Methanothermobacter marburgensis str. Marburg: one gene and its partner. The protein of the gene in region 2 binds, or shares a complex with, the protein of the main gene of each other region. Links are inferred from orthologs where the notes say so. Each region holds a gene or a part of one and is shown on either strand. Other genes may lie near its edges.

Evidence for each region. The genes of interacting proteins can lie anywhere in the genome.
Region 1: the proteins of MTBMA_RS07600 (region 2) and MTBMA_RS02175 are in contact, whole or in part, in a cryo-EM structure (PDB 9H1L), measured with the Methanococcus maripaludis proteins. The link is inferred for Methanothermobacter marburgensis str. Marburg from one-to-one orthologs. Residues at the interface, in WP_011170365.1 of Methanococcus maripaludis: Ser79, Ser81, Arg82, His83, His84, Ala112, Gly113, Lys114, Asn115, Ile116, Asn139, Phe140, Glu141, Ser142, Cys143, Gly162, Pro163, Arg178, Arg179, Ala180, Gln181; in WP_104837391.1 of Methanococcus maripaludis: Cys8, Asp10, Ala12, Gly13, Ile16, Tyr17, Arg19, Ile20, Thr23, Cys41, Gln43, Asp44, Pro46, Phe48, Asp134, Asn137, Arg138, Val139, Phe140, Pro141, Glu142, Gly143, Arg145, Glu161, Lys162.

What each region holds. Positions count from the first base shown.
Region 1 is NC_014408.1:417,672-423,555, reverse strand. Bases 1,288-4,130 are described here. They hold MTBMA_RS02175 (methanogenesis marker 17 protein), read right to left. Parts: upstream 3,034-4,130; coding sequence 2,542-3,033; downstream 1,288-2,541. Other genes in these bases: MTBMA_RS02170 (methanogenesis marker 15 protein), read right to left, coding at 3,035-4,130; nifB (FeMo cofactor biosynthesis protein NifB), read right to left, coding at 1,604-2,470; mtnA (S-methyl-5-thioribose-1-phosphate isomerase), read right to left, coding at 1,288-1,587. Also shown: MTBMA_RS02190 (class I SAM-dependent methyltransferase), read left to right, coding at 1-608; more of mtnA, read right to left, coding at 658-1,287; more of MTBMA_RS02170, read right to left, coding at 4,131-4,273; MTBMA_RS02165 (methanogenesis marker 5 protein), read right to left, coding at 4,266-4,712; MTBMA_RS02160 (DUF2111 domain-containing protein), read right to left, coding at 4,709-5,080; MTBMA_RS02155 (methanogenesis marker 6 protein), read right to left, coding at 5,092-5,538; methyl-coenzyme M reductase-associated protein Mmp3, read right to left, coding at 5,513-5,884.
Region 2 is NC_014408.1:1,431,988-1,437,964, reverse strand. Bases 2,176-5,111 are described here. They hold MTBMA_RS07600 (methanogenesis marker 7 protein), read left to right. Parts: upstream 2,176-3,154; coding sequence 3,155-4,069; downstream 4,070-5,111. Other genes in these bases: MTBMA_RS07595 (metallophosphoesterase), read left to right, coding at 4,074-5,111; MTBMA_RS07605 (hypothetical protein), read left to right, coding at 2,640-3,170; comB (2-phosphosulfolactate phosphatase), read right to left, coding at 2,176-2,570. In the rest of the region: MTBMA_RS07625 (GTPBP1 family GTP-binding protein), read right to left, coding at 1-823; MTBMA_RS07620 (DUF1922 domain-containing protein), read right to left, coding at 832-1,047; MTBMA_RS07615 (TraB/GumN family protein), read right to left, coding at 1,207-1,899; more of comB, read right to left, coding at 1,917-2,175; more of MTBMA_RS07595, read left to right, coding at 5,112-5,120; MTBMA_RS07590 (DUF134 domain-containing protein), read left to right, coding at 5,314-5,883.

The DNA.
Region 1 (5,884 bases), 1.0 Mb from region 2 along the record:
GGACCAGGGACCTTGAACTCATTGCAGGTTCTCCGGTATCTGAAACCGTCCATAGGGAGTACGGGAGCCGTATAAAGGTTGATATAAGGAGTGTGTACTTCAGCCCCCGCCTTGCCAATGAGAGGGAGATCGTTGCCAGGCAGGTGAAGGAGGGGGATGTTGTCCTTGACATGTTCGCAGGTGCCGGGCCCTTTGCAGTTGCAGTTGCAAGGCATGGAAAGGCATCCAGGATATACGCTGTTGACATAAACCCCGCTGCTGTCGGTTACATCAGAGAAAATGCCCGTCTGAACCGGGCAGAGGATATCATAGTCCCTGTTGAGGGTGATGTGCAGGATTTCCTAAATGATAAGGAGTGCTTTGCAGACCATGTGATCATGAATCTCCCGGGAACTGCCTGCGAATTTCTTGATGACGCCATCCGGGCAGTCAGGGATGGGGGCATCATACACTACTATGAATTTTCAAGGGACTTCGAAACCCCTGTGAAACGCCTGAGGGACGCCGCGGCACCCTTCAAAGTGGAGATCCTGGATAGGAGAAGGGTGAAGTCAAGGAGCCCAGGTGTGTGGCATATTGGTATCGACGCAAGAATAAAAAAGGGGTGAGATCAGAACACGCTAAGAACACGCCAACCATTACCTAAAAGAGCTGAAATCACAATGGATCAACTATACCCTCCTCTGTTATGATGCCGTCTATAAGATCAGAGGGTACTATGTCAAATGCAGGGTTGATGACCTCGGTATTTTCCGGGGCTATCCTGCAGCCGCCATAATATAGGACCTCTTCAGGGCTTCTTTCCTCGATCTCAACATCATAAATTGAATTTTCCCTGTCAAAGGTGCTGAGTGGTGCTGCAACGTAAAAGGGTACATTGAACCGTTTTGCTGAGAGTGCAACCATGAGTGACCCTATCTTGTTTGCCACACCGCCCTCTGCCACACGGTCAGCGCCTATTATAACCTTATCTATCATTCCCCTCTGCATGAGGTACCCTGCTGCAACGTCCGCTATCAGTTTAACAGGTATGCCCTCCTGCTGCATCTCCCAGACACTCAAACGGGCGCCCTGTCCCACGGGCCTTGTCTCATCACATATAACCGTTATATTCTTTCCCTGATCCCTGGCGGCCCTCACAACACCCAGGGCCGTGCCGTAGTCAACACAGGCAAGGGCGCCTGCATTGCAGTGGGTTAAGATTGTATCTCCATCATGGATTATGCTGGCCCCATGAGCCCCTATGGCCCTGTTGGTCTCCATATCCTCCCTGTAGATCTTCAGGGCCTCGTCAAGTGGGGACCCGGATTTCATTACACGGTCCACTGCCCAGAAAAGGTTCACTGCGGTTGGCCTTGACGACCTTATCTCCTCTGCAGCCCTTTCAGTGTCCTCGCCTGCAAGGTCTGCCAGGGCAACTCCAAACGCTGCTGTTACCCCAATGGCCGGTGCGCCCCTTACAACCATGTTTTTTATTGCGTATATGACGTCCCGGTAGTTTTCACACTGAAAGTACTCCAGTGAATCGGGAAGTTTTCTCTGATCTATAAGAATGAGTCGGTTGTCCTTCCATTCCAGTGTCTTCATGGTTATCACGGGATTTTCAGTAGTGGCTCGCTGGTGTCATGTCAAGGTGCTTGTCGGCACCCTTTTTCCCTGGGATGCCGTAGGCGTCTGCCCTGCACTGTGTGCATGCCCTGAATACGGGTATTATCTTTTCAACCTCATTCCTGACCCTCTCGATCTCCTCACAGGTTGGCCGTGGGTAGTCCTCCATCTCACCCATCGGTATGAGTGGTATAACGTTCATGAGGGAGGCTCCCCTCTTTTTAACCTCCCTTGCAATGTCGACTATGTGTTCATCGTTGAGGCCAGGTATGAGTACACTGTTGACCTTAACAATGATACCCTTCTCTGCAAGTTTCTCTATACCCTCAAGCTGGTTCCTTGAGAGAACCTCGAAGGCCTCCCTTCCATGGTAGACCTTATCCTTGTAGATAACAAAGGAGTATATCTTCTCACCTATGTCAGGGTCAATGGCGTTCACGGTTACTGTGACTGTGTTAACACCAATCTCTGCCAGTTCATCAGCCTTATCTGGAAGGAGCAGACCGTTGGTGCTGAGGCATTTAAGGAGATCCGGGAACTTCTTGCTGGCCTTTTTGAAGAACTCGAAGGTCTCCTCATTTGCAAGGGCATCGCCGGGTCCTGCGACCCCTATTACACTTATGGGCATCTCGCTCTTAACCTTCTCAACGTGCTTTACTGCATCCTCAGCTGTCATGATCCTTGCAGTGACCCCTGGCCGGTTTTCGCATTCACTGATATCCCTTGTGCAGAACTTGCAGTGGATATTGCAGCGGGGTGCGATGGGCAGATGGATCCTTCCAACCCTGTCATGCAGTTTCTCATTGAAGCAGGGCTGACCCTTTGTTATGTGGGCAAAGCGTGTCTGTCTCTGATCGGGCATGTTTTCACCTCATATCGTCTATTATCTCCCTGACCTTTAAAATCCATTCATCCATGAGCACCTCATCGGTATCATCCAAGGGCTATTATGTTATCCTCTGAAAGGTCCCTTATAACCCGGAATCCCTCGGGTATTATACGGAATATTGCATCGTACACCCTCTTCTCGAGGTTCATTGAGGGGTCGCGGACCGTCATTCCGCTGATATCCGAGATGGGGTCCTCCACCACCACCTCAAATCGGGATGGCTGCCGTACCCCGCCACGCCCCTGTGTCTCCCAGAGCCTTTCAAGTAGCTGTGGAAGGTACGTCTCATCCCTTATCCTCAGGTGGACTGCTCCGGTGGCCTTATCAACCTCCATCTCCACCATGTCCTCAAGGTAAATCGGCTCAGAGGTCCTCTGTGTCTTAACCGCTATGATGAAGACCGGCTCTCGAGGATCAACCCATATTCTCAGGTCATCAACTGCCCTTGCAAGCTGGAGATCCTGAAGAACCTGGCGGGCTATTATCTCATAGACCTCTGCACCCCGGGGGTCGTAGCACTCAACATTTATCCCCATTTTAACCCTCACTGATGTCTTTCATTCCAGAAACAAGGAGGGCCGCTCCAACTGCGCCTATGTGCTGTGAATACGGGGGTACGATGACATCGATACCTCCCAGAATATCACTTACCGCCTTAACAAGGCCCTCTATAAGGGATGTTCCACCCACCTGTATGAGGGGTTCCCTCACATCTATCTCCTGGAGCTGCTGCTCATATACCTGTTCGGCCACCGAGTGGCATGCCGCGGCTGCTGCATCCTCCCTTGAAACTCCCGCTGCAAGTGCGGTTACAAGGTCGTGTATACCAAAGACTATGCAGTAACTGTTGAGCATCGCCTTCTCGTAATCGGCCTTCATTGCCAGGCTTCCAAGTTCATCTATCTCCACTCCAAGCCTCCTGGCTGTTATGTCCAGGAAACGCCATGATGCACCGGCGCAGATACCCCCCATGGTGAAGTTGTCGGGTATTCCATCGTTGACGGTTATGACCTTGTTGTCCATACCCCCTATATCCAGGACCGTTGCCTCCCCCTTCTGGTGGTCTGCCAGAAACACTGCACCCTTGGAGTTCACGCTGAGCTCCTCCTGTATGAGGTCGGCCCCGTAATGTTTCCCTATGGTTAACCTGCCGTAACCTGTGACTCCTATCCCATCAAGGTCCTTAATCGTGTAACCTGTACCTGCGAGGGCCTCCTCTATACCCTTCTCTGCGGAGCCAAGGACATCTGTTGTGGGAAGCCATCCTGTTCCTATGACCTCGTTATCCTCCATCAGCACTACCTTGGTGGTTGTTGAACCTGAATCTATTCCAAGGGTGAGGCCCTCCTGTTTCTCCCTTGCAAGTATGCTCTTCCTTGCCACTATTGTTGAGAGCGCCTCCATACGTATGAAGAGCTCATCGGCCTTTGTTCTCTCTGTGAATGAGTAGGTTACAACCGGAAGCCTTGTGTTCTGCTGTATGAACCTCCTTATCTCATTCCTTACAAGGGCTCCCTCTGCACACCTGAAGCAGGTTGCTATGAAAACCGCGTCGGCATCTGTTTTGCCCTCAACGATTGACATTGCCCTTGCTATCATGAGTTTCAGGCTTGAACTGGCACAGTTGAACCCAAATTTTTCATAGGCCTCGTCTATGTAGTCAAGGTCGGCCTCGGGGATCACTATTTCGGCCCCGAAAGTCCTCGCTGCCTTTTCAATTTCCTTCTGAACACCGCTGTAGTCGGTTCCGCATGAAATCTGGGCTATTTTAACCATTTTGAGCCTCCAGTTCGTCCAGGAATTTGTTTATCCTGTTAACCACATCTATTGTCTCTTCCCTTGTTGTGGGATATTTCAGTTCAAGTGTGGGTATGCCCTTCTTTCTGAGCTGGAATACGCAGAGTTCATTGGTCCTTGCGCATCCTATGCATCCAAAACCAAAGGGGGCTTCCTCCATTATTATGGCGGCATCCGCATCCTCTATGAGGGGCCCAAGGATTGCCATTCTCCCCCTCACACCTGAGGGAACCTCTATTGCCGCATACTTCAGGCCCCTTATCGGGTCCTCCTCGGTTATGTTGAAGGGTGGTGAATCAATTTCAGGGTCTGTGACCTTCTGTCTGATTTCTTTCTGGATTACAAGGGGCTCATGTCCCCTTCTTTCAACAAGATCTGCAAGTATAAGTGAATTTGGTGGAAATATCGCTATCTTCAATAGAATTCCCCCCTGTCTCCCTCCTGGGGTCTTCTGGCTATTTCAACCATGTCTGTGAAGAGGCCCTTTGTGGCATCAACGATTCCCACCGCACAGAGAACCTCACCCTTCTCCTTCAGGGGTACCACGACCACGGGTATCCCCTTGTAGGGTCCCCTCTCAGGTGTCTCCCTTGCTATCTCACCTGATTCAAGGACCTTTTCAAGTACGGGTCCTGTGTAGCTGTCATCGATCACCTTGCCGTCCTCTATTCGAAGACCCTTTGCTTCCCGGCTCCTTATTGTGAGGGGAAGACGACTTACAAGTTCATGTATACACATTCCAAGTTCCTTGAGTTCCTCTCCAGTGGATGATGAAGTTATTTTCATTTCAATCAGCCCTATGTTTTCTGTCTGGATTTCAGACTCCTCTCAACTACATCGCGAAATTCATCAACAGAAACCTTCTCCTTTTTTTCGGGTTCGGCCTTCTGGGGCCTTTCAAGGGCCTCGCCCACATATCCAAGTAGTTTGAATTCCTTTTCAAGCTGATGGTAACCCTCCCTTGCTGCTCCTCTGTGTCCTCTGCATCTCCTGGGGTCCCCAGGTGGGAACCCCCTCTCCTTTGTGAATATGTTGGTCGGGTCCAGGCTGCGTATTTTTCTGACAGCCTCCATCACAGTCTCTGTGTCCCCATGCACCAGCGCACCGTAACATGTTGATTTTATGGTCAGTGGCAGTCCAAGGAGGTGGAGCCTCTGGACAAGTTCTGATGAGCTCAGCCTTGATGACGGCCCAAGTATTATCATTCTTGTTGATTCCTCATGGTTTTTTTCTTTCCCGGACATAGACTGTGTCCCCCTCTTTGAATTTTTCAACATTCTCAAGGCCCTCTATGATTCTGCCTATTATGTTGGTACCGTTGAATGGTTCCCCTGTTGGGCCGTATTCATCGTTGTCCTCGAGTCTGACACCAACCATACCTATGTGTCTCCTTGACATGTTTGTTATGCCAATGCTGCCCTTTTTAACGCAGTTTTCAGGTGTTTTCTCCGGTACAAGGCCCTTTGCCAGGGATCTGTCACCCTCAAACATCACCACCTTCATTCCTGGGAAGGCGAAGTGTACCTTGAGGGATCCGATGGGTGTGTCGATGAGGCCTGTGAGTCTGCGGAAGTACCATGAGGATCTTGG
Region 2 (5,977 bases):
TCCTCTGGGAGGGGGTGGCCATATCGGTCTTTGTGAGCACAACGATCACAGGAAGCTCCATTGCAATCATTATACCAAGGTGCTCCCTTGTTATATGCGTTGGGCCCTCATCCGCGGCAACGGTCAGGAGGCCATAGTCCAGGTTCTGCCCCACAATCCCCCTTATTGTTGTCCTCAGCCAGGGCTCATGTCCAACGGTATCAACGAAGGATATTACCCTGTCGGCCTTGTCCATGAGCCCTGATTTCTCCTTCCGGTCCAGGGGATTTTTGAGTCTTATGACCATCCCATCCCTGAATCCATATATGGCGAAGGATAGATCCGCTGATAGGCCCCTTTCTATCTCGTGTTTCTGGACATCAAGGAATATCCTTGTCTTACCGCTTCCGTCATCGGGGGTTCCTGTTGTGAGTGTACCGAGGAGTGTGCTCTTTCCGTGGTCAACGTGGCCGGCGACACCTATGAGGAGGTGTTCCCTCTCTGTTTTCTGTTTCCTTGAGATTATCACCTCGGCCACCCTACCGTGGGTTCCCTCATGGAGGTTAACCTCCTCCACAACAGCATCTATCTCCTGACTCAGTTTTCTGAGGACCTCAACTGACCCCCTGAGTTCCTCATCAGGGAGGCCAACCGGTTCACCGCTGTCCTCCACACCAAGGAGGTATACTGCCCTTCCATCACCCCTCTCCATACGGTACTTCATCTGGGAGATCAGGCTCTTCTTCCGGTCCATCTTCAGATGATACCCTGGTGAGAGTGCCTTCTTGAATTCTATGTTTCTCCTCTCACCGGCTGATGTGAATGATCGGATATCTTCTATCATATCTCGTTCTATTCCCTTTTCACTGGATTTGTGAAATGGCAGGTGCCATACCTTTCTTCCTGGAGTTTTCTCACAATTTCTGCTGCTTCCTGGAAGCTACCGGCCTTTCCAAATATGCGCCTTGTTTTAACCTTCAGGGTTCTTCCACAGACGCACTTTCGGGTATCTGCGCCCTCCTTTGAGTATAGGGCCCTTCCACAGTCACATCTGAATATGACGTACATTGAATATCACACTGCTCTTTCTATAGTAAATATTTATTGGACCGGTATTTAATGAATATTTTTCCTCCAGCATGGCATTACTCTGAATGATGTCTTGTAATATTGTTCGGAGCCTGTGGGTGTGCCCGGGACATTAGTCTGAATGATATTATCGGATATTCAAATGAGTTCTTCAAGTGGTGGAAGTTCCTGTGGGTTTCTGAGGTAGTGTTCTATCCCCCTCCTGTGGCCTGCGCCCACAACGGCAACAACGCGGTCCTCCTCAATGGAGAGGAGCCTGTGGGCCATGAAGGCATCCCTCTCCTCAACAAGCACACGGTATGCTGAGGGTGATATTTCGCGGAATTCCCCCATAACCTCCGCAAGGGTGTCGTCACTTTTGAGGCTCTCAATATCCCGCACATCCTCCCCCCCAATGAAGGATCTCATGATTGCAAGAAAGAACCTCAGCTTTTCCCGCCGGCTCATGGACCCGATCGCCCGCTGCATGGTCACCCCTATGTCACGGTCAATGAGGGCAACCCCCGCACCAACCTCATGGGCGGCATCTATCGCCTCAAGCATCTCACTGCCTGGCTTGACACCTATATCCTCACCGATCTTCCTCTGGAAATAGGTTAAAAACCAGCCTGCAAGGATGACACCAATGTTTCCACTTCTGAGGGCGTCCCTGAGGGAAGGTTCATCCCTTTTGATCCCCATTTTTTCTTCCATGAGCCTCCTGTACCTCCCGGGGTCCAGTTCCACTGCAACAACGTCCGGTTTCATCTCAAGTATGGTTCTTCTCACCTCATCAACACTTTCTCCAGATACATGTGCGGTACCTATTATCTTCAGCTCCTCCAGATTCATGTCCAGTGCATCCTCCCTTAGATCAGCGATATCCTGCCGTCCCTGTATACGGGTACGTTTTCTGTTATATTCCTTCTGAGGCAGTATTCAATATCACCGGCAAAACCAAGTTCCCTGAGCCTCCTGGCTGACCTGGATTTTCTTATGGCATCATCAACCATGGACCTGTCCTGAACTGCAAGTACTGAGGCCTCAGCGTACTCTTCAAACTCACCACCAATGGCACGTATTATTTCACCGGCGCAGAGGAAATCCTCTATTGCAAAGCGGCCATTAACACCGGCCATGACCACCTCAACTTCATCCGAAAGATTCCTTGCAGCTGAGGCCACTGCATCCAGATTGTTGAGGCAGCCCACGAGGGCCTGTGATTCAACTGACTCAAGGATCCTTGTACCGTTACTGGTGGTTAGCACAAGGGCATCACCTGAATGTTCCCTCACCTCCAGTGGGGAGTTGGCCAGGAATCCTGGCAGGGTCTCACCACCACGCTCCCCTGCCACCACATAGCCCATCCTGGAGTATTCCGTTGCCTCCTCAACGTCCCCAACAGGGATGACCTCCCTGAAACTGTCCAGGGCAGAGGTTATGGTTGCACTTGCCCTCAGAAGGTCCACCATTATGCAGAGTCCACTGCCCTCCGGTTTTTCAAAGCTGAGACTTACCCTCATCAGCACACCTTATAAATGATTATAGAGAGATTTATTCATGAGGTATTTATAGACTTCATCGGTGACTCAATGAGGATTTTTACAACACCAATGTGTGAGGGCATACTGAGGATTGCAGGCGTCATGGGGTACCATGTGACCCGCAAACCTGAGGATGAGGATGCAGACATTTTATTTGTGCTATCTGAGACACCAGTTGCTGGGGCGGTTAAACTTAAACTCAACACATTCACCCAGATAAGGGAGGCCATAGGAACCGTTTTCAGGGCTGTTCAGGAGGTGGATCCTGGAAGCCTCAGGTACTCCTCGGCTGATGAGATAGACTTTGAGGTCTGCTCCCCCTGGTGGCATGACCCTGCGGGGTTGCGGGAGATTAACAGCAAAATAAAAGTAAGGGTTTATTCAGATTTCCTAAGGGAGATCGTTGAGGACATGGGATTCACCATTGTTGATTTGAATGAAGATTTCACGGTATGCCCCGATTACATGGAACTTGACTGCATCAGGGTCCCCTCACACAGAAACCTTCCAGTTGACCCGGTTAAGAGGGCTTTATTCAGGTACATGTATCTGGAGAGGAAATTATGTACGAAACTTTAACCTATCAGGGCGGTGTACACCGCCATGAGGAAATGAAGGAACTGATTGAGGACCTCGGCGGATTTGTGCTCCAGGAGAACATGCTTCAGATGGACCTCATACTCACACTGGCCGTCCCAATTGAGGATGTGGATAAGGTGAGGGAAAAGGCCAGGGAGCTCCTGGGGAAGGTTAAGGTTGCCCCTATGGCGGGTACTGAGATAGCTATCGTCTCACCGACCCTGGCAAGGCATCATTTACCCCATTCGGCCTGTGATATATCCGAGTACCTCAGGAGGTACGGTGCCAAGGATAACATGATAGGCCTTGCCCGTGGGGCAGGTAAGGGTATATCCAGGATATCAGAGGATGAAAAGAGGCTCATAGAGGAACACGACCTTGCAGTTTTTGCCCTTGGAAGCTTTGAGCAGTGCATAAAGGATAAGGCCCACCTTTTCAGTGACATAAACATCCCGGTGGTGGTTACAGGGTCCCCTGAGAAGATTGACCTCAGCGAGCTTCCAGGTGCCGACGCCTATGTTGGGGGCCTTGGGAGGATACCCAGGAGGCTGAAGAGGGGTGAGGATATAAGGGCCCTAAGGAAACTTGTTGAGGTGGTCGAGGATATACTTGACAGGAGGAGGCGTGAAATGGCGGCGGACCCACCTCTGGTCCCCTCAATACTTGTTAAGACCGAGATTGAAAATCAGGTGCCTGCCGTTAAGGAGGTCTACTCCCCCACACCTGTAACAAGCCAGCTTGATGGGGTCCGTGTGAAGCTCAACTATGACCGCTACCATGACGAGATAGCAGATGTGAGGGTTTCTGATTACCGGCTGGGCGACATATCTGAGATAAGGAAGTCAATGATGTACGACTACATCCTCGTTAAGTTACTACCTGAAAGCTCCATACTGTGATCCCATGAGGAGAGAGTTCCAGGTCCTGATATTTATCCTGATCTTCTCCTCAGGATACTACCTTCTTAATTTTACTGTCCTGGAATCTCTTGGTATGGGAATTCTGAGCCTCCCGCTTACATTTCTTTTACCGGCAGCCATAATCTCCGAGAGGGTATACCCATCCTTTATCTCAAGGGCTGCCTATGTGGTTTCCATGATATGGGTGGGAATGGCTGTTTACATCCTCATTGGCCTGGGGGTAACCTTTGCAGCATCACTTGTTCCAGGCATTCCGTTCTCCCCTATCCCTGCGGCGGCCTTATCTATCATAATGGTTTCCTATGGGCTGTTGAAGGGCTGGAATATTGAGGTAAGGACTGTCAGGATCCCATTTCCATGCAGCGATGAACTGAGGCTGGTGCAGCTTTCAGATCTTCATGTGGGGACTGTGAGGTCCAGTGGTTTCCTCAGGAGGGTTTCATCTCTTATCTCTGAAATTGAACCTGACGCCGTCCTCATAACAGGTGACCTCCTGGATGGTTCAAGGCCCGTTGGAGCCTCAACACTCTCAGAGCTTAAGGTGGAAGTTCCCGTATTTTTTGTTTCTGGCAACCATGACACCTATTCAGGGGACTTCAGGTCTGCAGTGGAGGGGGCGGGTATCATGTGTATTGATCAGCGTGTTGTTGATTTCAGGGGGGTGCAGGTTGCAGGTGTGGGTTATTCGATGGAGAGGCATTCGCTTTCTGCGATCCTTGATATAATGGAATTTGACCCGAAGAGGCCCCTCATACTTCTTCATCACCTTCCTGTTGACTGGGATTACGCCAGGGAGAGGGGTGTTGACCTCCAGCTATCCGGCCATACGCATGGTGGGCAGTTCTATCCATTCAACCTCCTTGTTGGAATGATGTTCCCCTTTATCAGGGGCCTTTATGATGATTCAGGACGTTTTCTGTATGTTTCACAGGGTACAGGCACATGGGGTCCCCCTATCCGTATAGGATCGTCCTCTGAGGTCACTGTTATTGAGCTCATTCCCTCTAATCCGGTTTTCGATGGAGATTAAGGATGAACTGGATGGTACTTATTATTTTCGCTGGTTTTATGGGGATCTTGAATGGATGACCGGCAGGCAGTTTACAGGGATATTTTTTCTATGGTTTTAGGGTGATGCTGGTCTGGTTAGGGGACTGGCTTTTCATGGTCTCTGACCCGTGATGAAAAACTTTAAATACAAGTTTTGAATATATATTCAAAACATGCCTAGACCAAGAAGATACAGAAGAATCCTGGGAGAACCCCGTGTGGTTGCATTTTCCCCGGAAGCCAGTGAAGAAGGGGTTGAGGTTGAGATAACCCTCGATGAATTTGAGGCTGTCAGGTTAAGGGACTACCATGACATAAAACAGAAAAAGGCTGCTGAAATCATGGGTATATCACAGCCAACATTTCACAGGACACTGACATCCGCACGGGCCAAGATAGCAGAGGCACTGGTCGAGGGCAGACCAATAATACTGAAAGGAGGTGATTACATCACAGACAGGAGAAGATACAAGTGCATGGACTGCCAGTTTGAGTGGATCTCACCTGAAAAGGAATACAAAAAGTGCCCCGACTGTGATTCAGAAAATATAACGCTGGTATCAGCAGATACACTGCCCCGGATGGGAAGTGGCGGCTTCGGAAGAGGTTTTGGTGCTGGACGTGGGGCACCACGTGTCTGCAAATGCATTGAATGCGGATACGAGGCACCAAAAACACCTGGAGTTCCATGCAGAATGGAGAAATGTCCAGAGTGCGGCGCACCAATGTGTGGAGCTGACTGAAACTTTAACGCGAAGACCCGTATTCAGCGATTTATCAAATTACGCTGAATACCACCTTTATCTATGATAAATACATAAAAGCTTGTTTTATTAT